2 regions of the Rhodococcus sp. S3 genome follow, and region 2 is predicted to be linked to the other one. Evidence: riboswitches for the same ligand, from Rfam matches in the RefSeq annotation. Region 2 holds a riboswitch; the other holds the start of a gene.

Region 1 (15,683 bases), 2.2 Mb from region 2:
CGCGCCCCGCGCATGCCGCGGAAGTTGACGGTGACGCGGGTCGCGGCCCTGCGCAGCCGCGAACTCACTTCGAAGGGCATCGCGACCTTCCGTCGAGCGGCCACGGCCGACGGCGCCGACAAGTCGGGCCTGACCGCGCTCACCTACGCGACGATGGCGAACTTCGCCTCCGACGCGGCCATCGCCGTCGCGCTCGCGAACACCCTGTTCTTCTCGGCGGCCACCGGTGAGGACAGGACGAAGGTCGCGCTGTATCTGCTCATCACGATCGCGCCGTTCGCGATCATCGCCCCGCTCATCGGGCCGTTGCTCGACAGGTTGCAACACGGTCGTCGCGTCGCTCTGGCGACGTCGTTCGCGCTGCGCACGGTGCTCGCAGTGGTGCTGGTGTTCAACTTCGACAGCTGGCTGTTGTATCCGGCGGCCCTCGGCATGATGGTGCTGAGCAAATCGTTCGCGGTGCTCAAATCCGCGGTGACACCCAGAGTCCTGCCACCGGAGATCGACCTGGTGCGGGTGAACTCCCGGTTGACGGTCTTCGGCCTGGTCGGCGGCACGATCGGCGCCGGCGCGATCGCGGCGGCCGCAGCGTGGGCGTTCGGTTCGTCGGGCGCGCTGTGGCTGTGCGCCGGGATCACCGCATTCGGCGCCTACCTGAGCATGCGTATCCCTGCCTGGGTCGAGGTCACCGAGGGCGAGGTGCCGGCGACGCTGTCGTACCACCGCTCCGACGCGCGCACCGAGGTGCTGAACGCCGACACCGTGACCGAGGTGATCGTCACCAAGTCCGGCAAACGCAAGCAACCGCTGGGACGGGCGGTGGTGACCGGGCTGTGGGGCAACGGCACGATCCGCATCCTCACCGGCTTCCTGACCTTGTTCATGGCGTTCGTCGCGAAGAACACCACCGGGCAGGATCCGCTCATGCAGGCCGCGATGCTCGGTGGTGTCGGTGCCGCCGCTGCGGTCGGCAACTTCGCGGGCAACGCCACCGGGGCGCGACTCGCGCTCGGACGGCCCGCTCTGATCGTCGTGCGATGCACCGCCGCGGTCGTCGTCGTGGCCGCCGTCGTCGCCGCGACCGGCAACGTCCTGGCCGCCGCGCTCGCGGCGCTCGTCGCGGCGTGCGCCAGCGCGCTGGCCAAGGTCTCGCTCGACGCATCGCTCCAGCAGGACCTTCCCGAGGAGTCGATCGCGTCCGGTTTCGGCAGGTCCGAGACGGTCCTCCAGCTCAGTTGGGTGTTCGGTGGGGCGATGGGTGTGCTGCTGCCGACCGAGCTGTGGCTCGGATTCGCTGTGGTCTCGGTCGTGCTGGTTCTCGGATTCGCGCAGACGGTGCTGACATACCGTGGGGGGACATTGCTGCCGGGATTCGGCGGCCGTCGACCCGAACGCGTCTCCACCGAGACGGCTGCCGGGCGAAGGCGCGCCGGTGGATCCCCCACCGAAGATTGGAACAGTTGAGTTGCAGGCCCGGACGAAGAAGACTCTCGCGCTGCTGCTGGTAGCCCTGGTGGTCGTGGTAGCGGGAGTCGCCGCCACGGTGTGGAAACTGGTCGATTCGGCCGAGCCCACGCTCCCCACGATCACCGCGTACGCACGGGGAGAGACCGTGACGGTCGACCCCGCGCAGCACTGCAATCTCTATCTCGAGGACTGCGTGGAGAACCCGATCGGTCAGCTCGACGTGCCGGCCGGTTACCCGCTGCAGCTGTCTCTTCCGTCGGAGATCGCCGACGCGCCGTGGCGCATCCTCACCGTCTACGGCGACACGCAGACCGGGCAGACCTACATCGACGGCGCGATGTTCGAGGCCGGTGCGCGCCGCACCCTCACCGTGGAGAGCTCTCCGGAGCTGCAGCTGCTCGGAGTGGAGATCCAGCTGCCGTCGGCCGTGGTCGACGAGGCCGGTGAACCGATCGCGCACGCCGTGTGGGCCGTCAAGACGTTCTGAGCTTCGGCCCCGCGTACGACGACGGGCCGTCCTCGCACATGGCGAGGGCGGCCCGTCGTGGTTCGTCCCAGGATTACATCTAGTGGTCGAGCTCGCGCGCGATCGCCCGCATGACCTCGGAGATGCGCTGCCCGGTCTTGCGGTCGGGGTAACGCCCGCGCCGCAGATCGGGCTGGACCGCTGCTTCGAGCAGCTTGATCATGTCCTCGACCATGCCGTGCAGCTCGTCCGGCGCGCGGCGCTTCTGCTGGGCGGGAGCCTCGCGGCGACCCTGCCGCAGCGTGGGCTGCTCGAGGAGCTCGACCTTCAGCGCCTGCGGACCCCGGCGGCCCACCGCCATACCGAACTCGACGCGCTGGCCGGGCTTGAGCGCTCCCACTCCCTCCGGGAGCGCCGAGGCACGGACGTAGACGTCCTCACCCTCGTCCTGGGACAGGAAGCCGAAGCCCTTCTCGACGTCGTACCACTTCACCTTGCCGGTCGGCACCGCGCTCACCTGCTCCTCGACAGCTGTGCCCCACAGTGGGGCAACCGTTCAACATGCAAAACAACGCGCCCCGACTCGGTCGAGCGGGACGCGTGGACACCTGTCAGTGTACCCGCAGAGGTGGGTCCGCCCCCGAATCGTCTTCCCGCTCCCGGACGTCACCGTTCGTCCCCGCGGCGACTACCGTGGTCACGTGGGTACTTCATCTTCGGATTCGTCTGCCGCCCCGCGTAACGGCCTCCTGAAGGCCGCGATCGCCTGCTTCGTCGTCGGTGTGGTGGCGGTCGTCGCCATCTTCCTCATTCCGGCGCTCACCGACGGCAAGCCCGGGCTCGTGCTGTACCTGTTGACCCTCGCATGGCCTTTGGGCTTCGCCCTCGCCATCGCCTTCGCGCTGCGCTCGGGCCGGCGCGCTCGGAACGGAGACCGGACATGAGGATCCTGCTCAACATCATCTGGCTGATCTTCGGCGGGCTGTGGCTCGCGCTCGGCTACTTCGCGGCAGGTCTGATCTGCTGCATCCTCATCATCACCATCCCGTTCGGCATCGCGTCGTTCCGGATCGGCATCTATGCGCTGTGGCCCTTCGGCAAGACGACGGTCGACAAGCCGACGGCCGGCGCCATGTCGCTGATCGGCAACGTCATCTGGATCCTGGTGGCCGGCATCTGGTTGGCCCTCGGCCACATCGCCACCGCGATCGCCATGGCCGTCACGATCATCGGTATCCCGCTCGCCGTCGCGAACCTGAAGATGATCCCGATCTCCCTGATGCCCTTGGGGCGGGAGATCGTTCCTGTGGATGCCCGCCCGAGTTACATGTGACCTTTCTCACATAACGAGCGGATAACGGGCGGGACTCGAAACGGATTTTCGGGTACCCGAACCCCACTACCTGGGACTTTATTCCCTGGTCTGCGCCACGCACGTCTGTCGCCACGCGAATCGGCGCGTTATCAATTGGTGACACTTCGCCCTCGGAACCGTTACCGTCATGTCCGGTCGAACCGCCTGGCTCGACCGGTCCGGAACCGCCGCGCCAAATTCCTGTCCCGTGGTTCCGGAAGTCCCGACGAACGATCCACAGGGGACAGGAAACGGGGGACCCACCGGTCTCCCAGGAACCGATCGGCCCACAGCCGGACGGTGTCCAGGAGGCCCGGGCCGACGCAACCGCGACGGTCCTCGGGGTGAAGCCGAAGGCGCTCCCAACGGAGCGACACGGCCGGGCAACCTCTTCAGCCCGAACCCGACAGCTGACCTCGTAGGTGCGTACGGAGAGGAACACGGAACCGACATGAGCGGACGCCATCGCAAGCCCACCAATACCGGTCGTACCGTCGCGAAGTTCGCGCTGACGGGCGCAGTCCTCGGCGTCACGGGTGTCGCGTTCAGCGGCACGGCCGCTGCCGCCCCCGACTCCGACTGGGACCGCCTCGCACAGTGCGAGTCCGGCGGCAACTGGGGAATCAACACCGGCAACGGCTACCACGGTGGCCTGCAGTTCTCGCCGAGCACCTGGAACGCCTACGGCGGCCAGGAATACGCTGCCACGGCCCACCAGGCCAGCCGCGAACAGCAGATCGCCGTCGCCGAGCGTGTCCTCGCCGGCCAGGGCTGGGGCGCATGGCCCTCCTGCTCGTCGAGCCTCGGACTGTCGAGCGCGCCCACGCAGCGCTCCGTCGACGCAGCCCCCAGCGCTCCCGCCGAGACCCCGGCGCCCGCCATCCAGAACGCTGTCCCGCAGCTTCCGGAGACCCCCGCTCTCCCCGCCGAGGTCCAGGGCATCCTGGCCGGCTTCGAGCAGGGCGTCACCGCACTCCAGGACGCCGGTGTCGAGCTCGACCCGAACATCCTGGACGCCGTTCGCGCGGTGCTCCCGCAGTAACACCCCGAACATCCAGGAAGGGCCCCGCACCGATCACGGTGCGGGGCCCTTCCGCATATGCGGACGAGCTCGTTCCTCCCTCACACGACGACGCCCGGCCCCGCGAAGGGACCGGGCGTCGTACGGAAGAGCCTGTTCGGTGATCCGCGATCGGATCAGCGGTTGATCACCGTCTTCGGATGCGTGTAGGGCAGGTCCTCGACCGGCAACGGGAACACGGTGTCCTCACCGTACGGGGAGAGCGGACCGGAACGCGTGGACGACAGTTCGGTGACAGCGTGCTCACCGTCGGCCAGCTCGGGCCATCCGTGGTCGACGTAATGCTTTTTCGAAGAGGTAGCCATGCGCTCATTTTGGCAGGTGAGTTCGGGGCCTGCTACCGCAGGTCTCTAATCTGGAGGGGATGTCCCCGACCACGCCCGCTCCCGACACCGCCTCGGACTCCCTCGCCCGCTGGCTGGCAGGTCGACGCGACACGGATCTGGCCGCCACGCTGCGTGCCCGTCCCGATCTCGTGGTGCCGCCACCGGCGAGCATGAACGTGCTCGCGAGCCGAGCGCAGCAACGCGCCTCGGTCTTCCGTGCGGCCGACGAACTCGACACCGCCGCCTTCGGGATCGTCGAGGTCCTGGCCCGTCTCGGAGCGGTGGACACCCCCGTCTCCCGCGCTGCCGTGCTCGACGAGGTCTCCGGCCGCATCAGCGCGAGGAATCTCGACCGGATCCTGTCCACCCTGCGCTCGCTGCTGCTCGTGTGGGGGTCCACCGACGAGCTGCGTCTCGTTGCCGCCGCCGTGGACGCCGTTCCGTGGCGCGTCGGACGCACCGGCGACGTCACCGGACCGTCCCGGCAGGAACTCGACGACCTCCTCGCGGCTCTCCCGCCCGAGCAGCGCAGCATCCTCGACACCCTGTCGCGCACGTCCCCGATCGGCCGGACCCGCGACGCCGCGCCGGACACTCCCGCCGACCGGCCCGTGCAGAAGCTGCTCGCTGCCGGGCTGCTCTTCCGTATCGACGACGAGACCGTCGAACTCCCCCACCGGGTGGGCCAAGCGCTGCGCGACGACGCCCCCTTCGATCCGGCGGCGCTCGCTCCCCCGCGCGCACCGAAACCCACCCGCTCGACCGCCGACGTCAACGCGACCGCTGCCGGTGCCGCCCTCGAACTGTTGCGGCACTGCGAGGACGTTCTCGACATTCTCGGGGCGCAACCCGCTCCCGTCCTCAAGGCCGGAGGGCTCGGCGTCCGCGAACTGCATCGCGTCGGGAAGGCGGTCGGACTCGACGACGAGGAGACGGCGCTCGTCGTCGAGGTCCTTGCCGGTGCCGGTCTGATCGCGCGCGGCCTCCCCGACCCGCCGACACCCGGGGACGACGATCACTGGGCCCCGACCACCGCCACCGACGCGTGGCTCACGTCCTCCCCCGCCTACCGCTGGGCCGTGCTCGCCGGTGCCTGGCTCGACCTGCCGCGCCGGCCCTGGCTGATCGGCCGCCGCGACCAGAACGACAAGCCGGTCGCCGCACTGTCCGACGAGGTGAAGTCCCCCACCGCCGCCCGTGACCGGCGGCTGCTGCTCGACGTCCTCTCCGACGTGCCGGCGGCGGGCACGGACGTCGCCGACCTGCGTGCCGCTGCGGCGTGGCGTCGTCCGCGCTGGGCGGGTCGTTTCGACACGACGAGTGTCGTGGAGACCGTGCGGGAGGCGACGACACTCGGTCTCGTCGCGCACGGCATGCTCGCGTCGCCGGGCAAGGCGCTGCTGCACGGCGGCGACGCCGAGGCCGAGATGGCGGCGGTGCTGCCCGAACCCGTCGACTACGTGCTCGTCCAGGCCGACCTCACGGTCGTCGCTCCCGGCCCGCTCGTCCCCGAACTCGGCGAGCGGATCGCGCTCGTCGCCGATGTCGAATCGGCCGGTGCCGCGACCGTCTACCGGATCGGCGACAGCAGTATCCGGCGCGCGCTCGACGCCGGTCTCGGCGCGAGCGACCTGCACGGACTGTTCGCGACGCATTCGCGCACACCGGTGCCGCAGTCGCTCACCTACCTGATCGACGACGTCGCGCGTCGCCACGGACGCCTGCGGGCCGGTGTGGCGACGTCCTTCGTCCGCGCCGACGATCCGGCCTTGCTCACCGAGGTGCTGTCCGCCCCGGTCGCCGCCACGCTCGCCCTGCGCGCGGTCGCCCCGACCGTCGCGATCTCGCAGGCGCCTCTCGCCGAGGTGCTCACCGAGCTGCGCGCCGCGGGCTTCGCGCCCGCCGGGGAGGACGCCTCGGGAGCGATCGTGGATCTACGGCCCCGGGGCGCCCGTGTTGCGATGCCGCGTGCCCGGGCCCGCTATGCCGGACCCACCGCGCCGAGCGACGAGCAACTCGACACCCTCGTGCGCACGCTGCGCGCCGGCGACCGTGCGGAGGCCGCGACACCGACGGCCTCGGCACGCGGTGACGGCAGCCGATCCGGCGGTGCGGCGACGCTCGCGCTGCTGCAACTCGCCGTCCACGGCAAGCGCAGCGTCACCCTCGGCTACGTCGACGCCCAGGGTGTCGCGACGCGCCGCATCGTCGACCCGGTGTCGGTGGGCGGCGGGCAGGTGCAGGCCTTCGACCCGGCGACCGGCTCGGTGCGCAGTTTCGTGCTGCACCGCGTCACGTCGGTGGCGCTGGTCGACTGACGACGGACCCGGGTGCGGTCGATCAGGCATCGCGCGGAACCGCCCACCACCGGCCCGTGGGCGGAGAGGCTCAGCGCTGCGTCGCGAACCGCGCGAACGCCCTGCCGACGGTGAACTGGTTCTCCGGCCGCGGGAGCCCATAGTGCCCACGCAGGGTGGATTCGGTGTACTCGGCGCGGAACAGACCGCGCTCCTGCAGGATCGGCACCACACCGTCGACGAACTTCTCGAGCCCCGACGGCAGCACCGCGGGCATGATGTTGAAACCGTCGGCCGCGCCGCTGTGGAACCAGTGCTCGATCGTGTCGGCCACCTGCTCGGCCGTGCCCGCGAAAGTGCGGTGGCCGCGACCGCCGCCGAGGCGTTCGATGAGCTGCCGCACCGTGAGGTTCTCCCGTCGCGCGAGCTGCACGATGAGTGTGTACCGGCTCTTGGCTCCCTCGATCTCGTCCTCGGACGGCAGGTTCTCCGGCAGCGGCTCGTCGAGCGGAAGCTGCTCCGGCCGCAGCCCGAACCGTTCGGCGAGCTGGTGGCGCGCGTACTCGGGCGAGATCAGCCGGGCCAGTTCGGCGTCGAGTTCGCGTGCCTCCTTCTCCGTATCGCCGATGACGGGCACGATGCCCGGGAGGATCAGCACCTGCCGCGGGTCGCGGCCGACCTTGCCCACGCGATCCTTCACGTCGTCGTAGAACGCCTTGCCCTCCTCGAAGGTGGGCTGGGCGGTGAAGATCGCCTCGGCGTACAGTGCGGCGAAGTCCTTGCCGTTCTCCGACGAGCCCGCCTGCACGAGCAGCGGGTAGCCCTGCGGCGACCGCGGCACGTTGAGCGGCCCGGCCACCGAGAAGAACTCTCCCTCGTGGTCGAAGGTGTGGACCTTCGCGGAGTCGGCGTGGATCGCCGCCTCCTTGTCGGCGACGATCGCGTCGTCCTCCCAGCTGTCCCACAGCTTGGTCGACACCTCGACGAACTCGGCGGCCCGCGCGTAGCGGCTCTTGTGCGCCGGCACGCCGTCGAGACCGAAATTGCGGGCGGCGTCGTCCCCGGCGGTGGTGACGATGTTCCAGCCGGCACGTCCCCCGCTGACGAAGTCCAGCGAGGCGAATCGCCGCGCGAGGTTGTAGGGCTCGTTGTAGGTCGTCGACGCGGTCCCGATGAGACCGATCCGCTCGGTGGCCGTTGCGATCGCGGTGAGGATGATCGTGGGTTCGAGCTTGCCGCTCGGACGCCGCTCGGGATTCGCGAACAGTACGGGGCTGTCGGCGAGGAACACCGAGTCGAACCTGCCACGCTCGGCGGTGCGGGCGAGCGAGATGTAGTGCTGGATGTCGAGATTCGCGTTCGGGTCGCTCTCCGGCAGACGCCAGGCCGCTTCGTGGTGGCCGATGGGCATGAGGAAGGCGTTGAGGCGCAATCGACGATCGGTCATGTCTTCTCCTGTCGTGAAAGGTCTTTCGTCACGGTTGTGTGATGACACCGAGGGCGGTGAGGAGGTCTTCACGGATGTCCCGGAAACCGGGATCCGTGATGGAACGGGGTTTGTCGAGATCCACGTGGCGGTCGACGGCGATGCGTCCTTCGTCCAGCACGACGATCCGGTCGGCGAGCACGATCGCCTCGTCGACGTCGTGGGTCACGAGCAGCACGGTGGGACGGTGCGCGCGGACGAGGTCGTCGAGCAGTCCGTGCATCCTGATGCGGTCATGGCGTCGAGCGCGCCGAACGGCTCGTCGGCGAGCAGCAACTGCGGCTCCCGTACCAGGGCTCGGGCCAGCGCGACACGCTGTTGCTCCCCGCCCGAGAGTTCGAGCGGCCAGGCGTCCTCGCGCCCGGCCAGGCCGACCTCGGCCAGCATCTCGGATCCGCTGCTCCTGCCCTGCCTGTCGAGACCGAGCGTGACGTTGTCGAGCACGCGCAGCCAGGGCAGCAGACGGGAGTCCTGGAAGGCGACGGAGACCTTCTCCGGTACCGCGAGTGCGCCGCCGCGGATCTCCACGTCGTAGTCGAGGCCGGCGAGCGCACGCAGCAGGGTGGACTTCCCGGATCCGCTCCTGCCGAGCAGGGCGACGAACTGCCCTTCGGGGATCTCGAGGTCGAGTCCGTCGAGGACGTTCCGGTCGCCGAAGCCGCGGATCAGGCCGCGGATGCGTACGGCGCTCATCCGCCCAGCGTCTTCCGCCAGGCGAGCGCCCGACGCTCGAGCAACCGGAGACCGGCGTCGGATGCCAGACCGAAGACGCCGTAGACGAGCAATCCGACGAGGATGACGTCCGGCTGACCGTAGTTCTGGGCGTTGAACATCATCTTGCCCAGGCCGCTCACAGCGTTGATGCTCTCGACCACGATCAGGGTGAGCCACGCACCGGTCACCGCCAGGCGCAGACCGAGGAAGAATCCGGGCAGCGCTCCTCGCAGCACCACCTTCCACACGAACTGTGCGCGCGTGAGACCGAGGACCTCGGCGAGTTCGACGTAGCGCTGCTCGAGCGCCGTGAGGGCGTTGTGCGTCTGGATGTAGATGGTCACGACCGTCCCGAGTGCGATCACCGTGATCTTGAAGGTCTCGCCGATGCCGAGCCACAGGATCAGCAGCGGGATGAGACCCAGCGTCGGGATCGCACGCTTGAACTGCACAGGGCCGTCGATCAGGGCTTCGCCGGTGCGGGTCAGACCGGATGCGAGCGCGAGCGCGGTACCGATGACGCATCCGATCACGAAGCCCAGCACGGCACGGCTCAGCGATGCCAGGATATGTTGTTGCAGAGTTCCTTCCGCGACGAGCTCGACCGCGCTGGTCACCACGGTCCAGGGAGCGGAGAGCTTGCGGTCGTCGATCCATCCGGCACCCGACCCGATCGCCCACACGGCGAGCAGCAGAACCACGCCGGTCATGCGCGAGAACGGGACGGCCTTGCGGAGACCGAGCCGCCGAAGCGGCCTGATCCCGTCCGTCGGTGGCGGATCGACGGGGTCCGTCGGGCGGGCGCCGACCTCCACCGGTTGTGTCAGTGTGCTGGTCACGAATCCGACCCCTTCCGGTACTCCTGCGGAACCGACTCCGCGGCAATCGTTTCGAATCTGCGATCGAAGATCTGCTCGACGTCGAACTCGTCGAACCATCCGGCCTCGTCGAGCAGTTCCGAGGTCTCCTGCGTCCATTCGATCGCGGAGTCCCAGTCGGTGGGATATGCCGGTTTCTGGCCGACGGTGTCGACGATCCGCCTGCCGTCCTCGTACGAGACCCCCTCGCTCTCGACGTAGTACTTCCGGATCCACTCGTCCCGGTTCTCCCATGCCCAGACGTCGCCCTGCGCCCACAGCGGGATGAACTCCTTGATCGCTGCGACCTTCGCGGGGTCCTCGAGCACGGACACCGGAGCCCACAGAACACTCAGCGCGTCGACCTCGGGCGTGAACACCCCTCGCGCACCCTCGGTTTCGTACTGGTTCAGGTACTTCGTGAGGGTCGGTTCCGCCAGCGGTGCGACGTCGACCTGTTTCGCCTGGAGCGCCGTGAGGAACTGAGTGCTCGGCAGTTCGACGAATTCCACCTCGTCGAGGCCGATTCCGGCCGACTTCAGCGTCCGGAGCACGACGACACCCTGAGCCTGCCCCGGCGACAACGCGATTCTCCTGCCGCGCGGGTCGTCCAGCGAATCGATGTCGGTACCGGGTGCCGTCGCGAGCGAGTACTGCGGCGAATCCTTCTCGCGTACGGCGACGATCCTGGCGTCGAGCCCGGTGGTATGGGCCTGGATGGGAGGAATCGCGGCATTGGCCGCGAGATCGACGGCGTCGCCGCGGAACGCCTGGATGACGTCGGGACCGGCCGAGACATCGGGCCAGTCCGACACCGTGAACGGCAACTCGTCGATACGGCCGGTCGCCTCGAGCTGGATACGAGTGGGCTTGACCGCGATGCTCAACGACGTCCCCGGTGGAATCTCCTCGGGGAGTTCGGCGTCGGCGGACAATCCCCCGGTCGAGCCGCCGGAGCACCCGGTGAGCACGACGCTCAGCGCGGCCGCGACGACGATCGGAGCGCGCGATCTTCGAGAGCGCACGAGTGAGGACACGGTCATGAGAACTCCTTGCGAAGGTGAGGGGCGCGACGTCGCGCGGAATGCGCCGACGCGCGCTACCGGAGGACGAACGGGAACCCGGGCGCGGGCCCGGCCCCGAGAGGAACGATCCCGAAATCAGCGGTCGCGGTAGAGCCGACAGCGACAGTGCGGACAACCGCGGAACCGCGATCGGTGGACGACGCGACACGCACGGTGCTCGCGACGCGAGGCACTGCGGCCTGCGATCACGGTCCGGCCCATCGCTCTCCCCCGTCTGCCCGGGCTGTGGACATCCTCTGTCCGCACAGCATCGCCGGTGACGGTATCGGCCGCGCGGAACTTCCCGACAGGGATCGACGCACGGTGAAATCAACTCCGGAAACCGGAGTGCGGGATATTTCGGCGCCGTGTTCGGATGGCGCACAGAATAATTCGAGCGACTGGCATTTCCTGGGAAATGACGTATGGTGTGGTCCTGTCGAGTGGTTGTTCATCGAAGATGGAGTGACAATGGCCGACAAGGGCAAGAATCCGAAGAAGCCTGCGAAGTCCCTGAAGGAACGTCGCCAGGAGAAGCGGCAGAAGGCCGCCGAAGCCGGCGAGTTCATCCGTAAGCGGAAGCGGAGCTGAATCCGGTTGCAGGCCATGGATCTCGAAATCGCGGCGCTCGAAGCGCTGTACGAGAAGATAAGTGGATTGTCCGGTCGGGAAACGGGCACCGACGCACAGCGGCACGGATATCGTGCCGCATTGGCGCGTGCACGGGTGTTCGTTCTCGACGAGCGAGCCGGCGCGATGAAACAGCCGGCCTGAGAAAGAGAAATCGGTACTGGAATGAAGCGGACGCTGCATGCCCTGGACAAGATCCAGGAACGACTCGAATCGGAACTGGATTCGAGGCCTCCCGCCTCCGAGAAGGACGCCGGCTACCGGTCCGGTATCTCCGAGGCACTGGTGTGCGTGATGGAGGTGCGGCAGTCGCTCGCACGGTGAGTACGCCGTGAAACCGGTCGGCCGTGCGTTCCCGCCACGGGGGAACGCACGGCCGTACACCGTCGTGGTGGCGCGGTACGGCCCGAACCTGGAGAATGGGAAAGTTCTACTTTCCATCCACAGGAGGCACTCGTGGCCGACGGACCGCTCATCGTCCAGTCCGACAAGACCGTGCTCCTCGAGGTCGATCACGAACGGGCGAACGAGGCGCGGCAGGCGATCGCACCGTTCGCCGAGCTCGAACGCGCCCCCGAGCACATCCACACCTACCGGGTGACGCCGCTGGCACTGTGGAACGCCCGTGCCGCCGGTCACGACGCCGAGCAGGTCGTCGACGCACTGGTCTCGCATTCCCGGTTCGCCGTCCCGCAGGCGCTGCTCGTCGACATCGTCGACACCATGGGCCGCTACGGGCGCCTCCAGCTGGTCAAGAACCCCGCACACGGCCTGACCCTGGTCAGCTTCGATCGGGCGGTGCTCGCCGAGGTCCTGCGGAACAAGAAGATCGCACCGATGCTCGGTGCCCGTATCGACGACGACACCGTGATCGTGCATCCGAGCGAGCGCGGACGCGTCAAGCAGATGCTGCTGAAGATCGGCTGGCCGGCCGAGGACCTCGCAGGGTACGTCGACGGCGAGGCCCATTCGATCTCGCTGGACTTCGAGACGAACCCCTGGCACCTGCGCGACTACCAGGAACTGGCGGCCGACTCGTTCTGGTCGGGCGGCTCGGGTGTCGTGGTGCTGCCGTGCGGTGCCGGCAAGACGATGGTCGGTGCCGCCGCGATGGCGAAGGCCGGCGCGACGACGCTCATCCTCGTGACGAACACGGTCGCCGGGCGCCAGTGGAAGCGCGAGTTGATTGCGCGCACCTCCCTCACCGAGGACGAGATCGGCGAGTACTCGGGTGAGAAGAAGGAGATCCGTCCGGTCACCATCGCCACCTACCAGGTGATCACCCGCAAGTCGAAGGGCGAATACCGCAATCTCGAGTTGTTCGACTCCCGCGACTGGGGATTGATGATCTACGACGAGGTGCACCTGCTGCCGGCGCCGGTCTTCCGGATGACCGCCGATCTGCAGTCCCGCCGCCGCCTCGGCCTCACCGCGACGCTCGTGCGTGAGGACGGGCGCGAAGGCGACGTCTTCTCGCTCATCGGCCCGAAGAGGTTCGACGCGCCGTGGAAGGACATCGAGGCCCAGGGCTGGATCGCGCCGGCCGACTGTGTGGAGGTCCGTGTGACCCTCACCGACGCCGAGCGCATGGCGTACGCGGTGGCCGAGCCCGAGGAGCGGTACAAGCTGTGCTCGACCGCGCGCACCAAGATTCCGGTGGTCGAGTCGATCCTCGAGCAGCACAAGGACGCCCCGACACTGATCATCGGCGCCTACATCGATCAGCTCGACGAGCTCGGTGAAGCGCTCGACGCCCCGGTGATCAAGGGTTCGACGAAGACGAAGGAACGCGAGGCGCTGTTCGACCGGTTCCGGTCGGGCGAGTTGAAGGTGCTCGTCGTGTCGAAGGTCGCGAACTTCTCCATCGACCTGCCGGAGGCCTCGGTCGCGATCCAGGTGTCGGGCACCTTCGGTTCGCGTCAGGAGGAGGCCCAGCGTCTCGGACGTCTGCTGCGTCCGAAGCACGACGGCGGGCAGGCCCACTTCTACTCCGTGGTCTCGCGCGACACGCTCGACGCCGAGTACGCCGCGCACCGCCAGCGGTTCCTCGCCGAGCAGGGTTACGCGTACCGGATCACCGACGCCGACGACCTGCTCGGACCGCAGATCGGCTGACGCGGAATCCTCCGGAACCGCTGATCACGGGGCCCCCTCGTCACAGGGGCCGGTATTCCTGTTCGGGACGACCGGTGGTGCCGTACCGCAACTGCATCCGCAGGCGTTTCTTCGCGACGAGGGCCGCGAGATAGCGCTGGGCGGTCGCGCGCGACACCCCGATCGTCACGGCCACCTCCCCCGCCGACATCGGTTCCGGTGATTCCCGGAGTGCCTGCATCACGAGTTCCTCGGTCATCGAACGCGAGGGTGCCGGCCGGGCGGCCGGCAACACCGGCCGCAATGCGGCCAGCGCCGTGTCGATCTCGGTCTGGGTGAGTTCCTCCCCGGCGACCACCCTGCGGTACTGCGCGTACGCCGCCAGGCGTCGGGCCAGTTCGGTGCTCGCGAACGGCTTGACCAGGTACACCAGGGCACCGGCGGCGAGCGCCGCGCGCACCGTCGCGCCCTCACCGGCGGCACCGAGCACGAAGCTGTCGCATTCGAGGCTCCGGATCAGATCGATCCCGGAACCGTCCGGCAGGTACACGTCCACGAGGGCGAGATCGACGGGACCGGACCGAACGGCGTCCCGGGCCGCCGCGATGCTCCCGGCGACCGCGCAGACCTCGAATCCCGCCACACCCGCGACCACGGAGGCGTGGAGTTCGGCGACGCGGAAGTCGTCGTCGACGACGAGGACCTTCAGATCCGTTCCGCCCATCCCGTATCCCTTTCGTCGAGCATCCCGGGTAGCGTCGCCAGGAAGACCGCACCCCCGGTCGGATTCTCCGGCGTGCGCTGCCCGCCGCGGTCAGCGAGCACGACGTCGCCGCCGTGCAGTCGTGCGATGCGCCGGGCCAGTGCCAACCCCATTCCGCGGCCGCCGGGCACCGTCGGATCGTTCCGGGTCGTCGCGCCCTCGACGAAGACGTCGGGCAGCTCGGGATCGACGCCGTCGCCGGTGTCCGCGACACTCACGTGCAGGTCGGCACCGTCCTCCATCAGTTCGACCTCGACCTCCGCCGGAGTGCGCCCGCTCGTGCGTGCCGCCTCGATGGCGTTGTCGAGCAGGTTGCCGAGCACCGTGGTGACATCGACGGGTGCCCGCACGGTGGCGTGCACCCACGTGTTCTCGCCGAGCACGAGCGTGACTCCCTGCTCGCGCGCATGTGCGGCCTTCGCGACGAGGAAGGCGTGCAGATACGGGTCGGTGATCGCGTCGATGCCCTCGAGCTGCTCACCGAGCGGTCCCGAACCGAGGATCTGTTCGATGTACTCGAGCGCCTGCTCCGCATGCCCCTGACGGAGCAGGCCGTCGAGCAGGTGGAGCCGGTTCGCGAACTCGTGCCGCTGGGCCCGCAACGCCGTACTCATCGCCTTGACGGCGTCGAGTTCACGCGTGAGCGTCTCGATGTCGGTCCGGTCCCGCACCGACATCACCGTGCCGAGGTCCCGGCCGTCGCGCACCACGCGCCGCGAGACGGCGACGACGACCCGGTCGCCGGTGGTCGCCGCCACCGGGGTGCCGTCCGCGGCGCGCAGCACGTCGAACAGCCGCGGAGTGATCCCGAGCGTGTCGACGTTGCGACCGATCCCGTCGTCGAGATCGAGCAGCCGACGCGCCTCGGCGTTGACGACGGTGACGATGCCGCGGGCATCGGTGCCGACCACCCCGTCGGAGATCCCGTGCAGCACGACCTTCTGTTCGCGGACCAGCTCGGTGAGCTGCTCGGGTTCGAGTCCCAGGGTGAGTCGCTTCCAGCGGTTGGCGAGCAGCAACGACCCGGCAGCACCGCACCCGAGCGCCGCGAGTGCGATCAGGGCGGCATCGGCGAGGTCGCTGC
Region 2 (15,683 bases):
CGAAGGCCCGGGTACCGGCGTCCCACCATCACGAGACACGGGGGTACACCGGGTGACCGCTGGAGGCGACCGACTGGTCGGCGTCGTGCTCGACCGGCGTTATCGCATCGAATCGCAGATCGCGCGGGGCGGCATGTCGACCGTCTATCGCGGCACCGACCTGCGTCTCGACCGCCCCGTCGCCGTGAAGATCATGGATCCGCAGTTCGCGGCCGATCCCCAGTTCCTGGCACGGTTCGAGTTCGAGGCCAGGTCCGTCGCACGACTGACGCATCCCGGGCTCGTCGCGGTCTACGACCAGGGCCAGGACGGCGATCACGTCTTCCTCGTGATGGAGCTCGTCGAGGGCGGCACCCTGCGCGAACTGCTGCGCGAACGCGGGCCGATGCCGCCGCACGCCGCAGCTGCCGTGGCCGCGCCGGTCCTCGGAGCCCTCGCGGTCGCCCACCGGGCGGGTCTCGTGCACCGCGACATCAAGCCCGAGAACATCCTCATCTCCGGCAATGGTGAGGTGAAGATCGCCGACTTCGGGCTCGTCCGGGCGGTCGCCGCCGCGACCACCACCTCGCGCAGCGTGATTCTCGGCACCGCGGCGTACCTGTCCCCGGAGCAGGTGACCGTCGGCAGCGCCGACGCGCGCAGCGACGTCTACTCCGCCGGTGTGCTCGTCTACGAGATGCTCACCGGCCGCACCCCCTTCACCGGCGACACGTCCCTGTCGGTGGCATACCAGCGCGTGGAGAAGGACGTGCCGGATCCGAGTTCGGCCATCGACGGGGTCCCGCCCGAACTGGACACCTTCGTCCGCCGGGCCACCGAACGCGAACCGTCGGAACGCTACGCCGACGCGCAGGTGATGGCCGACGCGCTCGGCGAGATCTGCGACACGCTCGATCTCCCCCGCTACCGGGTTCCGGCTCCGAGACGATCCGCGGTGCGGACGCCTCCCGTGGTGGACTCCGACGCCGCGGCACCGACCCGCACCGTCGACGGCGCCGCTGCCGGGCACGCCGATCCTGCTCCGGCGACGACGGTCCTTCCCGGCTCCGCCGCCGCGAACTCGCACGCGCCGACGACCGTGCAGACCGCCGTGCCGGTTACGCCCGACCCGGATGCACCGGCCACACGTCCGCATCCGACCCGGGTCGCGACCCGCACCCATCCGCGTCCCGACACCGAACCGGTGGCACCCCGGCCCGACTACGCCGCCGACCGTCGCCGTCAACGCCGGTCCGCCGCAGGCTGGATCGCCGCGATCATCGTGCTCGCGTTGTTCATGGGGATCGCCGGGTGGTGGCTCGGCGCCGGCCGCCTCACCGACGTCCCGACCGTCCTGGGACTCGACCGGGCGGCGGCCGTGTCCGCGATCGAGACGGCCGGGTTGTCCAGCGAGATCCGGGGCGAGTACTCCGACGACGTTCCTGTCGACACCGTCCTGGGCACCGACCCCACCGCGGGCTCACGTGTCCCCGACGGCGACACGATCGCGTTGCTCGTGTCGCTCGGCAGGCCCACCGTCCCGTCCATTCCCGGCGCCGGCGAGAGGTCCGTCGTCGAGGACGAACTGCGGAGCCGCACCTTCGAACCGGTCGAGGGCGGCACCGCGTTCAGCACCACGGTGCCCGAGGGTGGAGTGGCCGCGCTCGACCCCGCCCCCGGAACCGTCCTGCCCGTAGGCGCGGAGGTCGCGCTCGTGATCAGCAAGGGATCACCCCCGGTGACCCTGCCCGACCTCACCGGACGCCCGGTCGACGAGGCGCGTCGCATCCTCGACGAAGCGGGACTGACCGTCGGCGAGATCCGTGAGGTCTTCGACGCCGACGTCGACGAGGGACGGGTCGTCGGCACCGACCCGGAGGAGGGCGAAGACGTCGGTGCCGGCGGAACCGTCACCCTCCTTGTATCCAATGCAGTGAAGGTGCCGTCGATGTTGGGACGCTCGGTGGGCTCGGCCCGCGACGAGCTCACCCGCCTCGGATTCGAGGTCGAGGTGCGGCAGCTCGGCGACTCCGACCGCTCGGTCGTGATCGGCCAGAATCCCGGGGCGGGCCGGAGAGCAGAACAGGGCAGCACGGTCACGCTGACCGCACTGCCCTGATCCGACCGCCTTTCCCCTACCCGCGGGGCATCTCCGCTGTCATCAACCGCGGAGCATCTCCCCTGTGGTCAACCGCGGAGCATCTCCCCTGTGATCAACCGCGGAGCATCTCCCCTGTGGTCAACCGCGGAGCATCTCCCCTGTGATCAACCGCGGAGCATCTCCGCCACGAGGAACGCGAGTTCGATCGACTGCTGCGTGTTCAGCCGCGGATCGCACGCCGTCTCGTAGCGACCGTGCAGGTCGAGATCCGAGATGTCCTGCGCACCGCCGAGGCACTCGGTGACGTCCTCGCCGGTGAGCTCGACGTGGATGCCACCGGGATGCGTGCCGAGCGCGCGATGCACCTCGAAGAAGCCCTGCACCTCGTCGACGATGCGGTCGAAGTGACGGGTCTTGTAGCCGGTGGACGCCTCGTGGGTGTTGCCGTGCATCGGGTCGCACTGCCAGATCACCTTGTGACCGGAGGCCTCGACCCGCTCGATGATGCCGGGCAGCAGGTCGCGGACCTTCGAATGACCCATCCGGGAGATCAGGGTCAGCCGGCCCGGCGTGTTGTGCGGATCCAGGCGCTCGACGTACTCGACGGCCATCTCCGGGGTGGTCGACGGACCGATCTTCAGACCGATCGGGTTCGACAGCAGCTCCGCGAACGCGATGTGCGCACCGTCGAGCTGACGGGTGCGGTCGCCGATCCACAGGAAGTGGGCCGACAGGTCGTACAGGCGCGGCTTGTCGCCCGAGTTGTCGAGGCGCAGCATCGCGCGCTCGTAGTCGAGGACGAGAGCCTCGTGGCTGGCGTAGATCGTCGCCGCGCGCAGGTTCGGGTCGACGACACCGCAGGCGTCCATGAACCGCAGGCCGCGGTCGATCTCGGAGGCGAGCGCCTCGTACCGGGCACCGGCGGGCGAGGCCGAGACGAACGCCCGGTTCCAGTCGTGCACGCGATGCAGGTCGGCCTCACCGGCGGCGGTGACGGCACGCACGAGGTTCATCGCGGCGCTCGCGTTCGCGTAGGCGCGCACGAGGCGCGACGGATCGTGCCTGCGCACCTCGGCATCGGCGACCAGCGAGTTGACCATGTCGCCGCGGTAGGACGGCAGACCGAGCGCGTCGGTGTCGGACGAACGCGGTTTGGCGTACTGGCCGGCGATCCGCGCGACCTTCACGACCGGCGTCGACGCACCGTAGGTCAGCACCACCGCCATCTGCAGCAACGTGCGGATGTTGCCCTTGATGTGCGGCTCGGTGTTGTCCGCGAACGTCTCGGCGCAGTCGCCACCCTGGAGGAGGAAGGCCTCACCGCGAGCGACGGCGGCGAGCTGGGTCTGCAGCTCCTCGACCTCGCGGGGCACGGTGATGGGGGGCACGCTCTCGAGCACGGTGCGCATCGCCGCGGCCTGTTCCTCGGGCCAGCTGGGCTGCTGCAGCGCCGGCTTTGCGAGCGCCGCGTCGAGGTCGGCACGCAGCTCCTCGGGCAACGGGGGAAGTTCGGGCAAGCGGTCGATCGGCACGTCGACAGTCCAGTTCACCCGTCCAGGATATGGCGTGACGGCCGAAAGCGGCGCAGCACCCCGTTACCCGCGTCACCGCGATCGGCGAGCAGCCTCGATCGCCTCGAACTTCGCGAGGTTGTGACGGGCGTCGGCGAGCGCGTCGTGGTTGTCGTCCGGCGCCGGGGGCAGGGGCGGGGAGCCCGAGTCCTCCCAGTACTGCCGGAGCTCACGGGTGAAGCGGGGCAGGACGTCCGGGAGTTCGGGCATGGTCCCCCAGAGCTGAACGAGCACGACGTGGTCGTAGGCCCCGATCCACGCCCACAGTTCGGGCCGGATGCCCGGTCGGGGCACGAGGAACTTCAGCAGGTCGTCGCGGATCCTCGATCGCGACTTCCAGGCGGGGTGCGCCGGGGGCGGGAGCTTCGGGAGGACGTTGCGACGCACCCAGGCACCGGCCCGGGTCGGGTCGAACTCGGTCGACACCGCGTAGAACTCGCGGCCGTCCTCGCAGGCGACACCGATCGAGACGAGTTCGATCGTGCGTCCGTCCTCGATGAACTCGCAGTCGTAGAAGTAGCGCACCTGCTCACCCGGCACGCGTGTCGGGAACACGGTCCGCGACGGAACCGTCCTGCGGCGCAGTCGCGGCACTGCCGTTCGTCGACGCGTCCGTGTTCCCGGCCGTGCCCGACTCGTCCGCCGAGCTCTTGTTCTTGAGGGAGGCGGCGTAGATGTCGACGTACTCCTGGCCCGACAACTGCATGAGCGAATACATGACCTCATCGGTGACGGTGCGCTCGACGAAGCGGTTGCCGCCCATGCCCTCGAACCGGGAGAAGTCGATGGGCTCGCCGATCCGCACGGTGATCTTCGCCGGTCGCCACATCTTCGACCCGATCGGGTTCATCCGGTCGGTGCCGATCATGGCGACGGGGATCACCGGGACGCCGGTCTCCAGCGCCAGTCGCGCCAGGCCGGTCTTGCCCTTGTAGAGACGGCCGTCGGGCGAGCGGGTGCCCTCGGGGTAGATGCCGAGCAGCTTGCCCTGGCCGAGCACCCGAACCCCGGCGTTGAGCGCGTCCTGCGCGGCGTCGGCGCCGGTGCGGTCGATGGGGACCTGCCCGACCGAGGAGAAGAACCAGCGCTGGAAGGCGCCCTTGAGTCCGGTACCGGTGAAGTACTCGCTCTTGGCCAGGAAGGTGATCCGCCGGCGCACGAGGAGGGGAAGGTAGAACGAATCGAGGACGGCCCGGTGGTTACTGGCCAGGATCGCCGGTCCGTGGGCCGGAATGTTCTCGCCGCCTTCGAACTTCGGACGTCCTATGAGCCACAGCAGCGGTCCCAGGAGGACGTACTTGAACAGCCAGTACCACATGGCATCCTTCCCGAATCCGATCATCCCCCACGCGGATCGGTGCAGCACCGCCCGCCGGTCGACTCTACGACGACGCGACTACCACTCGCACATCGCCTCAGTGCCCGACCCCACCCTTTCACCGTCGACGTGACGATAATCTCACCTACAGCGAATCTCACCTACAGCGGCGGTCGTGAGGTTTCGATCGCGGATCGGGCGAGATCGGCGGCACCGATGAGCCCGGCGGCGTCGCCGAGCTGCGCGACCCGGACGCGCGCGAGGGGACGATGGCCGGAGCCGGTGGTCACGGCCGCGTAGTGCTCGCGCGCGGCGTCGAGGAACAGCGGCGCGGAACCGGAGACCCCTCCCCCGATGACGACGAGCTCGGGGTCGTAGACGTCGGCGACGAGCGCCAGTCCGAGCCCGAGCCTGCGGGCGAAATCGTCGAAGGCCGCGAGCGCGACGGGGTCGCCGTCGTGGGCCGCGCCGGCGATCCGCCGGCCGGTGAGCGATCCGGGATCCGAGGCGATCTCGCCCGCGAGAACGGACCGCCCGGGTTCGGCCGCGAGCATCTCAACGGTCGTGTCCACGAGACCCGTTCCGCTGCAATACCTTTCCCAACACCCCTGCTTGCCGCACGGGCAGGGTCGACCGTCGGGCACGACCTGCAGGTGACCGAGTTCGGGCGCCACACCGTAGGCACCGCGATAGATCCTGCCGTCGAGCAGCAGCGCGGCGCCGATGCCCGTTCCGAGCGCGACCATCACCGCGATCGTGCTACCCGCGGCGGCGCCGAAGCGGTACTCGGCCCAGGCGGCTGCGTTGGCGTCGTGCTCGAGGACGACCGGCAGTCCGAAACGGTCGGTGAGAGTCTCGGCGAGCGGCGTGTCGCGCCAGGGCAGGTGCGGCGCGAACCGCACGGTGGTGCGGTCCTCGGTGAGGAAACCCGCGACCCCCAGCCCGACCGCCGCGATGTCGTTGCGGTCGCGCAGATGCTCGACGAGCCGGTGCAGCGCGTTTTCGAGGGCGACCGCGGAGGACGGCGTCTGCGTGCGCACACTGTCGACGACGTCGCCGTCCCGGTCGACGGCCGCGGCCCGGATGCTCGTGCCCCCGATGTCGATCCCGACGGTGAGGCGGGGATCGTGCGTGTTCACGTGAGGAGGTTGACGGAGATCGGCTCGAAGGCCGGACGATCCCGCGTCGGCGGATCGGGTGTCGGTTCGGGCGGGACGCCGCCGGTCGAGGGCAGGAACTGTGCGAGGAACTCCCGCAGGAGCGCGATCAACGCCGCCAGTTTCGACGCCAGCCTGCTGACCAGTTCGTGGTTCTCGCCGCGAACGAGGGCTGCGGCGGCGCAGAGCGGGCACCACGCGCATCCGCTCGGGGACGTCGCGGTATCACCCGGCGCCGCCGAACCGGTCGCGGCATCGGGGGCGGGATGCGGAGCTGCTTCGCCGGTCGCAGCGACGAACTGCTGCACCGTGCCCTCGACACGGTCGAGCACGGCGTCGGCGAGCAGCAACAACTCGGAGATCAGGGCTTCGTGATCGTCCCTCACAGCGGCCACACCGCCGGATCCGGTACGAATCGCACCACCAGATCGGTTCCGTCGAACTCGGCGTCGGAGACGGTGCACCGGCGCAGCCCCGACGCGAGTCGCACCCGGCGGCGCATGCCGTCGGCGCCGACGACGAGATCGTCGCCGATCCGCCCGAGTGTCAGGGACGCGGGGTCGGCGAGCGGCAGGTACATGCGCATCGCGTACACCGACCCCACCCCCGTTCCCGATTCGTGCTGCACCCGGACCGGCTCGTCGGTCTCCGACGAGGGAACGGGCGCGTCGCGGCGGAGCGCCGTGGCGAGCTCCTCCAGAGCTACCAACCCTACCGGCTCCGCGGCACGGCGCTCGCACACGATCACGGGGACGTCGGTGACGGTCGCCCTGATCTCGGCGACGATCGCCTCGTGCGCGGCCCGCTGGTCGGCGAGCAGCCGCGCGGCCGCACCCGAACCGCCCATCGCAGGGACGACGCCGTTGACGACGACCGCGTCGACGCGGAGACCCGAGAGGGCGAGCCACGACCGCATCCGGGCGAGCTCGGCACGACCGGCGCGGTCGGGCGTCGCCACGATCACTGCGTCGCTGCGTCCGCGATCGTCGAGCAGGTCGCGGACCGCGGTGATCCCCGACAGCAGCCGGTCGAACAGGGCGACGAAGACACTCGTGCGGGGGTCCGGACCGGTGGCCGCCGCCACCCGGCTGTGCTGGGGCCAGATCCGTTCGAGGGAGTCGGCGACGGTACGCGGCGCGGTGAGGGTGCGCAGGGCGTCGCCGGAGGCCGGGGCGTCGACGACGACGAGAACCCACCTCCCGCTGTCCGCGAGTCGCGCGACCTCCGCGAGCACCAACAGTTCCTCGACGCCGGGAAGTCCGGTCAGTTCGTCGGGCTCGAGCAGGTCGAACCGATCGGCGTGCTCGTGCGTCCCGGCGAGCGCCGCCATCGACGCGAGGACCGCGTACCGCGTGCGGAGCAGCTGCAACGAGTCGATCTCGACCATGTCGAGGTTGTCCTCGACGGTGCGGATGTCCGTCGCGCTTGTGTCCCGGTTCGTGGCCGGAGGCAGGTCGAGCACGTCGCCGAGGGAGTGCGCCCGGTCGATGGACACGACGAGCACGGGCTCTCCCGTACGGGCGGTCGCGAGCGCCTCGGCCGCGGCCAGGGTCGTCTTCCCGGCGCCGCCCTTGCCGAGGAACCATCGCACGCGGGCCGGGGCGTGCCGGACGTTCAGCCCTCCACCTGCTTCTTGAGTTCCTTCAGCGCGGTGTCGGTGATGACCTTCTCCGCCTTGCGCTTGAACAGACCGATCATCGGGATCGTGAGATCCACGGTGAGCTGGTAGTCGACGACCGTGGTGCCGTCGGGGGTCTCGGTCAGCACGTACGAGCCGGACTGGGCCTTCTGGATCTCACCGCTCTCGAGTTCCCAGCTCACAGCACGGTTGTCGGACGCCCACTTGTACCGCAGGACGTAGGTGTCCTTGACGATGCCGGCGTCGAGGACGAAGCGCACGCGCTCGGCCCGGCCGTCGGGACGATGCTCCACGACCTCCACGGTCTTCGCCGCCGACACCCACGTCGGATAGGCATCGAAATCTGCGATGACCTCCATGACACGCTCGGCCGGCGCGTCGATGGTGATCGACCTCTTCGTCTTCTCGGCCATGTGGTGACGGCTCCCTTTCTCGGTCCCTCGGGTGTACACCGATCAGTCCCGCCCCGAGGGTCTATCACACACGTGGGAACAACGGAATCGGGACGACGCTCCTTCGGTGGCTTCAGTGCCGCGGCGGTTCACCGGCCGGACGACCGGCCTCGAGACGCTGCTTGACCTCGAAGGTCATCACCTTCCCCTGGACCCGGCGCGTGCGGTTCATTCCCGCGAGGTCGAGACCCGCGATGCGCTCGGGCGCGACACCCGCCGGCTCGCAGTGCAGGAAGTAGTGGATCACCGCGCCGTCGAGGACCGGCTCGATCCACACCTCCATCGTCCCTTCGAGCGGACCCGACACCGCCCACCGGATGCCCTTCTCGGCCCGGTCCTCCCGCACGGTCAGTGCGAGATCGGGCCACCACGCACGCCACCGATCGAGGGCCGCGACCTCCTCGGCGATGCGCTCCGGGGGCGCCGCTACGAAAGTCTGATCCGCCACCTGAATGCTGCTCACGCAGGACAGCTTCACATATCGCCCGGCGGCCCGTCCGGTCACCCCGCCGACGGCGCCACGGTCTCGTTCGGGGGCGCCGAGGCGTCGAGATAACCGCGCAATCTGGCGCCCAGGACGTCCCATCTCCAATCGGTGGAGACCCACTCACGACCGGCCGCCCCCATCGCGGCGGCCCGATCGGGATCGGCCAGGACACCGGACACCGCGGTCGCCACGGCCGTGACGGAGGTGCCGTCGACGACGTAGCCGGTGCGCCCGTCGCGCACCGTCTCCGGGGCACCGCCCGACCGGCCGGCCACGACGGGCACCCCGGTCGCGGACGCCTCGAGGTACACGATGCCCAGGCCCTCGACGTCGAGACCGCCGCCGCGGGTCCGGCACGGCATCGCGAACACGTCGGCGATGGTGTGGTGCGCGGCGAGCTCGGCCGACGGCACTGTACCGGTGAACACGACGTGCTCCTCGACATCCGTGCGGCGGGCGAGCTCCCGCAGGCGTGACTCGTACGGTCCGCCGCCGACGATCACGAGGACGGCACCGTCGATCCGCTTCCGGATCGCGGGCAGCGCGCGGATGAGCACGTCCTGCCCCTTGCGCGGCACGAGGCGCGACAGGCACAGCACCGTCGGCCGGTCGCCGAGGCCGTAGCGCGCCCGCAGTTCGGCGCGCGCCGCCGGATCGGGCCGGAAGACGTCGGTGTCCACCCCGGACGGCAGATGTTCGAGACCTGCTTCGGGGCCGAAGGCGGAGGCGAACCGCCCCCTCGTGTAGCGACTGACGTAGGTGACGGTGTCGGTGTGCTCGCCGATCTGCCGCAGCGCCTGCCGGGCGGCGGGCAACATCGACCATCCCACCTCGTGGCCGTGCGTGCTGGCGACGATGCGACGGGCGCCGGCACGGCGCAGCACGGGCGCCAGCAGCGCCAACGGTGCAGCCGCTCCGAACCAGACGGTGTCGCAGTCGTGTTCGGTGAGCAGTCGCGTGGCCCGTCGCGCGACGTCGGGGGTCGGCAGCATCAGTGTCGTGGGATGACGGACGACCTCGAAGGGGACCCGCGCGTCGAACTTCACGTGGCTGTCGCCGCGCCACCGCGGCGCGTAGACGACCAGGTCGTCGGACGGAAGCTGGTTCGCGAAGGCGTGCAGATAGGACTGGATGCCCCCGGGTCGGGGCGGGAAATCGTTCGTCACCAGCAGGGTCCGCGACATGGGACCACCGTAGAAGCAGCGCGACGGGAAGGCGTCGACGGGTCCCGGGCGGCGGCGACGGTCGCAGGTTCCGGACGGTGCCCCGTCAGCGGATGTCGCGGATGCGTTCCCCGAGCCAGCGACCCCAGCCGTCCACGAACTCGGCGGTGTCGACGCCGAGCAGGTCGACCAGCACGTCGTCGAGCCGCTCGTCGGTGACGGGACCCGCGGCGAGGGCGCGGTACAGGGAGACGAGGCTGTCGTGTCCGAACTCGTCCGCGGTGTACGCGGCGATCGACCACGAGCTCTCGTAGGCGAGCGCCGACCGGTCGCCGGTGAAGTCGCCATCGGCGGGCAGCGACGTCGGTGCACCCGACGCCCGCATCTGCCGGGTCAGCGTCGGCGCGATCCGCTGCACGTCGACCGGCCCTGTGCCGAGACCCTCCGCGGTCGTGCGGTGGCCGACGTAGTCGGCGAAGCCCTCGAGGACCCACATCGGTGAGCCGTCCACCGTGCCGGCCCGCGCGGCGACGTGCACCGTCTCGTGCGCGAGCACGATCCGTCGGGAGGTGTCGTCGAGCCGCTCGCTCGCAGCCGGATTGAAGACGATGCGCTGACCGGTGGCGATCCCGCGCTCGTGGTCGACATCGTCGGAAACCGCGACGGCCGCGATGTCGTCGCCGTCGTGCCGCGGACCGACGAGGTGCGAGAACTCCTCGCGTGAGGACGTCACGACCACCAGTGCGCGTCGCGGCCAGGAATCGCCCCACAGGTCGTCGACGGCCTCGACCACCGACGGCAGGTCCTCGGCCAGGTCGTCGACGAAGGCGGCGTTGTCCGGGTGTCCGATCACGAGCGAGCGACCACCCTCGGTCTGCGCGGTCGCGAGGTGGAGGCTGCCGTGGTCCCAGGGTCCTCGCCAGGTGACGGTCTGCGCCCCGGCGAGATCGGGTGCGTCGTCGGCGATCCGCCAGCCCTGCGGCCGGTGGACGAACAGCACGGTCACCGGCCGTCGGGTGGGTACGTCGTCGATTCCGTCCACGGCGTACCGCAGGTGGACGCGGTGCGCCCGTACCTCGTCGGCCGCGAACCGGGCGACCGTCTCGGGCGGCAGCGGCAGCGCGGGTTCGGAGGCGAGTTCGTAGCCGAGATCGGCGAGGGGAACGACGGCGATCGCTGCGATCCGCTCCCGTTCGGCGTCGAGGAGTTCCGGGGACGCGTCGTCGATCAACTCCGCGAGCGATCCGTCGTCGCCGGTCCGGACCGCATGCGCCCAGTCGTCGAGCACGACCTGCAGTTCGGCCCGTACCCGGCTGTCGGCGTCGTCGGTGTCCACCGGGTCGACGGCCAGCAGCAGTCCTGCCGTGACCAGCGCGACCACGAGTCCGGCCAGGCCGAGACGTTCCCACTTGCGGGTACCGGCGGTGAAGGGCGATCGCGCGGGCACCGCGTCAGTCTAGGTCGGCGTCCGAGGGTGGTCCCGTACGCCCTCGCCCACCGGCGGCGATCCCGCCTCTACCCGGTCAGTACCGCCGGGCGCTGTGGAACGGGAAGCGATCGATCGACTGCACCTTCACCGGCACACCGAAGGTCGAGGCGTGCACCATGTTGCCGTCGCCGACGTACATGCCGACGTGGGAGGCGTCGTCGTAGAAGATCACGAGGTCGCCGGGCTGCAGATTGTCGCGGGAGACGGGGATGCCGCCCTGCGCCTGGGCCTGACTCGACCGGGGCAGCGACTTGCCGACCTGCTGGTACGCCCACACCATCAGACCGGAGCAGTCGAACTGGTCGGGGCCGGTAGCGCCCCACACGTACGGCGAGCCGATGCGCGACAGCGCGGCGCGGAGCGCGGCGCCGTTGCTGCCGGGGACGAGGTGCTGCAGGATCTTCTCGGCGTCGAGGCCCGGAGGGAAGGGAGTGCCGGCGAGTTCGGCCTTCTCCGCGTCGCTCAGCGCCTCGAAGGCGTTCAGGACCCCTTCGATCTGCTCCTCGAGGTCGGCCTGTCGCCGCTGGAGTTCGTCGCGGAGGGTCTGGGCCTGCTCAGCGGCGGCACGTGCCTCGTCGGCGGCGTGCTGTGCGGCCACGGCCGCCTCGGCCGCAGCGGCGGTGGCCGCCCGGAAGCCTTCGACCTCACGCGAGGTCTGCTCGCCCAGGACGTCGAGCAGGACCATCTGGTCGAGCATCTGCTGGGGCGAGTCGCTCACCATCACGGCGAACAACCGGTTGGTGCGCGCACCGCGGTAGTTGGCCCGCGCGAGCTTGTCGACGGTGGGCTTGAAGCGGGCGATCTCGGCGCGAGCGGCGCCGAGGGCCTCGTCGGCCTGGCCGGCACGCACCTCTGCCTCGTGCTGCGCTGCGACCTTGGCTTCGAGATCCGCACCGGCGGCGTGCAGTGCCTCGGTGGCCTGTTCGCTGCGACGCGACAGATCCGCGAGGTGCTCCAGGCGTGCGGCCGGACTCTCACCTGCGGGTTGCGCCGTGGCCGGCGCCAGAGTGAAACCGAGGACCATCATCACGAGGGCGACGACGAGCGCCGGACGGCCGGTCCGTCGCCTGTCCTGCACTCGTACGAGGTGTTTCGTCCTGTCGGAAACCACGTGGGCTCGCATCCTTTCCCAAAGGTCTCGATCAGGTTACGGAATTGCATAGGTTTGTGTCTACCTGCGAGTAGCCCTCCCACGCAGCGGCCGTTTGTGCAAACAGTTCGCGCCTTGGCAGGGACGTGCAGACATACGAGGAGGGTGGGTCCGGTACGTACCGGACCCACCCTCCTCGGGCAGTGCGTCGGCGCTGGAGCGGGGGGTGCTCAGACCGATCGGAAGCGACGTGCGCCGACCGATCAGAAGCGACGGGCGCCGTCGACGGGCATCGAGTTCAGCGGTGCGATCTTGACCGGCTGGCTCGAGGTGGAGGCGTGCACGATGTTGCCGCCGCCGATGTAGATGCCGGTGTGGCTGCCGCCGTAGAACGACACGACGTCACCGGGCTGCAGAGCCGCGACGTCCACCGGGGCACCGGCGGAGGCCTGCTCGTAGCTGGTGCGCGGGACGCTCAGACCGGCCTGCTTGTAGGCCCACTGCACGAGACCCGAGCAGTCGAAGGAGCTCGGGCCGGCGGCGCCGTAGACGTAGGGGGCACCGATCTTCGACTGTGCGGCGTCGGCAGCGCGCTGGCCGACGGAGCTGAAGGGGGCGGTGAAGGAACCGGCCTGGGGCGCGGGGGCGGCCTCGGGGGCCGGCGGAACGATGTTGGCGATCTCCGGCGGCACGGTCACACCGGCCGGGAGGTCGAACGTTCCGACACCGGGAATGTTGATCGGCTCGGCCATCGCCGGGCCGGCCGAGACGGTGACTGCTCCGAGAGCAATGGCACCGGCGACGAGTGCGCGCCGGACGGTGCGCTTGCTGTTGTTCGAAACCACGAGGGGACGTTCTCCGTTTCTTCCGTTCACCCGCCGACCGAGTTAGCTGACGGGTTCGGGCCGGAAGATCAGCCCTACCCCTCCCCGCGAGCGGCGGAGGGGATTCACCCCGAGTACTACGTGTGGGTCCCCGGCTCGCCGCTCCCGAGGACGGGGAGAAGCGATTAGGCGGTAACCGTGCGGCTCCGACCCGGGGGTGGGGCGGAAAACTCTCCGCTCGGTCTCGAAAAGATTACGAAACGGCATCGGTGAAGTCGACCGCCTCGCCGTGCGAGCCGACCGTTTCGGCCCGCTCCTGGGGGAATGCCGTCGCGGAGCAACGGTCCGATAACGGCGCGGTAACGGCCCCTGTTCGGCACACCTCTACCCGAGGGAGGTCCGGCGCCCGTTTCACCCGAGTCCTTTCCGGAAGAACCAGGTCAGAACGTCCGGACCCACCGGCTGTTCACGAGGCGAGGCGCCCGATTCGCCGGTTTGTCGTGCTCGGAGGCCGATCGGTCTGTTTTCCGGCCTTCGTCTACCCCCTATCGGGCCGAGAAAAGCGCGATGTGATCCTCGTCTCCACCCCCTCCGGCGGCCGCTCCGAAGCCCGCTCGGCGGTGTGTCGGTGACGCTTCCTAGGCTCTGCCGCATGACCTCGCCGCAACCATCCGCCCTCGGCGTGCAACTCGGTTTCGACGAGCTCGACACTCCCCTGCGCGAGACCACCTTCGTCGTCGTCGACCTCGAGACGACGGGAGGGAAGGCTGCCGAGGACGCCATCACCGAGATCGGCGCGGTGAAGATCCGCGGGGGCGAGGTGCTCGGCGAGTTCGCGACCCTCGTCGATCCGGGACGACCCATTCCCCCGTACATCGTGCAGCTCACCGGCATCACCACTGCGATGGTCTATGCGGCGCCCAAGATCGAGGAGGTGCTGCCCGCCTTCCTGGAATTCGCGTCCGGAGCGGTGCTCGTCGCACACAACGCCGGATTCGATGTCGGCTTCCTCAAGGCCGCCACCGCGAAGTGCGAACTCGCGTGGCCCCGCTTCCAGGTGCTGTGCACCGTCAAGCTGGCCCGCCGCGTCCTCGGACGCGACGAAGCGCCGTCGGTGAAGCTGTCCGCATTGGCCGAACTGTTCCGGGTCTCCACCGTGCCCACCCACCGCGCCCTGGACGACGCGCGCGCCACCGTGGACGTCCTGCACGCCCTCATCGAGCGGGTCGGCAACCAGGGCGTCCACAGCCTCACCGAACTGCGCGACTACATGCCGGTGGTCACCGCCGAGCAGAGGGCCAAACGCGCGCTCGCCGCGCATCTGCCGCGCAGACCGGGCGTCTACATGTTCCGGGGACCGTCCGACGAGGTGCTGTACGTCGGCACGGCGGTCGATCTGCACCGGCGTGTCCGTACCTATTTCACCGGCTCCGAGACACGACCGCGGTTGCGCGAGATGGTCGCGCTCACCACGCGCATCGATCACGTCGAATGCGCCCACGGGCTCGAGGCAGGTGTCCGCGAACTCCGCTTGATCGCGGCCCACACACCTCCTTACAACCGCAGATCGAAGTATCCGATGCGCGGTTGGTGGATCATCCTCACCGATGAGGCGTTCCCGCGCCTGGCCGTGAGCCGCACCCCCGGACCCGACTCGGTCGGCCCGTTCTCGGTGCGCGCCGACGCCGCGGACGTCGCGGCACTGCTCGCGGAGATGTGCGGTCTGCGCACATGCACGCGCAGGATCGGCCGTACGGCCCGCCACGGCGACCGCTGCCCGCCTGTCGCCGTCGGGGGCTGTGCCGCCGCCTCCTTCGGGGTCCAGGACGCTTCCACCTATGCGGCCCAGGTCGAGCGTGCGCGCGCAGTCGTCCGCGGGACCGCCGACGATGCCGTCGAGACGGCGCAGGAGCGCCTCGATGCCCTCGTACGCGACCAACTGTTCGAGAACGCCGCCCGCCTGCGCGACCGCCTCGCCGCCGCTCTCGTCGCACTGCGGCGCACGCAACGCCTCGCGGCACTGGCGGCTGTCGACGAACTCGTCGCCGCGCGACCGCGGGCCGAGGGCGGGTGGGAGTTCGCCGTCGTCCGCGCCGGTCGTCTCGCGTCCGCCGGAGTGGCACCGCGCGGTGTGCGCCCGATGCCCGTCGTCGAGGCGATCGTCGCCGCGGCCGAGACGGTGCGGCCGTCACCCGGCCCGCTCCGCGGCGCGTCCCCGGAGGAGATCGGTCTGGTGGCGCGATGGCTCGACGGCGAGGGCATCCGCATCGTCCGGGCCAGCGACGGCTGGTGCGAACCGACGCGGGGTGCGGGCCGGTGGAGCGCGTGGGCCGAGCTCGCACGCGACGCCCGTGCTGTCCGCAGGCTCCTCTCCGCCGACGAGCCGCACCGCTTAGGCTGATGCAATCCCCGA

The links. A riboswitch is a leader RNA that binds a small molecule or an ion and turns the genes downstream of it on or off. The one in region 2 is predicted to bind cyclic di-AMP.
Region 1: it holds a riboswitch for cyclic di-AMP, as region 2 does, so the genes downstream of both, AC0LPE_RS04315 (resuscitation-promoting factor Rpf1 domain-containing protein) here and AC0LPE_RS14470 (C40 family peptidase) in region 2, are expected to answer to the same signal.

What each region holds. Positions count from the first base shown of each region.
Region 1 covers NZ_CM177074.1:902,356-918,038, reverse strand. The annotation lists gene AC0LPE_RS04340 (MFS transporter) at 1-1,464, shown strand, start outside; gene AC0LPE_RS04335 (DUF2771 domain-containing protein) at 1,466-1,954, shown strand; gene AC0LPE_RS04330 (cold-shock protein) at 2,034-2,441, opposite strand; gene AC0LPE_RS04325 (hypothetical protein) at 2,635-2,877, shown strand; gene AC0LPE_RS04320 (YccF domain-containing protein) at 2,874-3,266, shown strand; cyclic di-AMP (ydaO/yuaA leader) riboswitch at 3,554-3,728, shown strand; gene AC0LPE_RS04315 (resuscitation-promoting factor Rpf1 domain-containing protein) at 3,739-4,329, shown strand; gene AC0LPE_RS04310 (hypothetical protein) at 4,485-4,673, opposite strand; gene AC0LPE_RS04305 (helicase-associated domain-containing protein) at 4,733-7,012, shown strand; gene AC0LPE_RS04300 (NtaA/DmoA family FMN-dependent monooxygenase) at 7,083-8,438, opposite strand; partial or broken gene AC0LPE_RS04295 (ABC transporter ATP-binding protein) at 8,467-9,191, opposite strand; gene AC0LPE_RS04290 (ABC transporter permease) at 9,167-10,030, opposite strand; gene AC0LPE_RS04285 (PhnD/SsuA/transferrin family substrate-binding protein) at 10,027-11,091, opposite strand; gene AC0LPE_RS04280 (hypothetical protein) at 11,266-11,703, shown strand; gene AC0LPE_RS04275 (hypothetical protein) at 11,719-11,886, shown strand; gene AC0LPE_RS04270 (hypothetical protein) at 11,908-12,066, shown strand; gene AC0LPE_RS04265 (DNA repair helicase XPB) at 12,199-13,857, shown strand; gene AC0LPE_RS04260 (response regulator) at 13,898-14,560, opposite strand; gene AC0LPE_RS04255 (ATP-binding protein) at 14,542-15,683, opposite strand, start outside.
Region 2 covers NZ_CM177074.1:3,083,666-3,099,348, forward strand. The annotation lists gene pknB (Stk1 family PASTA domain-containing Ser/Thr kinase) at 53-2,098, shown strand; gene AC0LPE_RS14415 (class II 3-deoxy-7-phosphoheptulonate synthase) at 2,245-3,630, opposite strand; gene AC0LPE_RS14420 (polyadenylate-specific 3'-exoribonuclease AS) at 3,685-4,176, opposite strand; gene AC0LPE_RS14425 (lysophospholipid acyltransferase family protein) at 4,181-4,969, opposite strand; gene AC0LPE_RS14430 (ROK family glucokinase) at 5,131-6,108, opposite strand; gene AC0LPE_RS14435 (hypothetical protein) at 6,105-6,521, opposite strand; gene AC0LPE_RS14440 (ArsA family ATPase) at 6,509-7,717, opposite strand; gene AC0LPE_RS14445 (SRPBCC family protein) at 7,741-8,178, opposite strand; gene AC0LPE_RS14450 (polyketide cyclase / dehydrase and lipid transport) at 8,291-8,680, opposite strand; gene AC0LPE_RS14455 (glycosyltransferase family 4 protein) at 8,719-9,888, opposite strand; gene AC0LPE_RS14460 (hypothetical protein) at 9,974-11,314, opposite strand; gene AC0LPE_RS14465 (C40 family peptidase) at 11,391-12,434, opposite strand; gene AC0LPE_RS14470 (C40 family peptidase) at 12,710-13,291, opposite strand; cyclic di-AMP (ydaO/yuaA leader) riboswitch at 13,307-13,472, opposite strand; gene AC0LPE_RS14475 (DEDD exonuclease domain-containing protein) at 13,923-15,671, shown strand.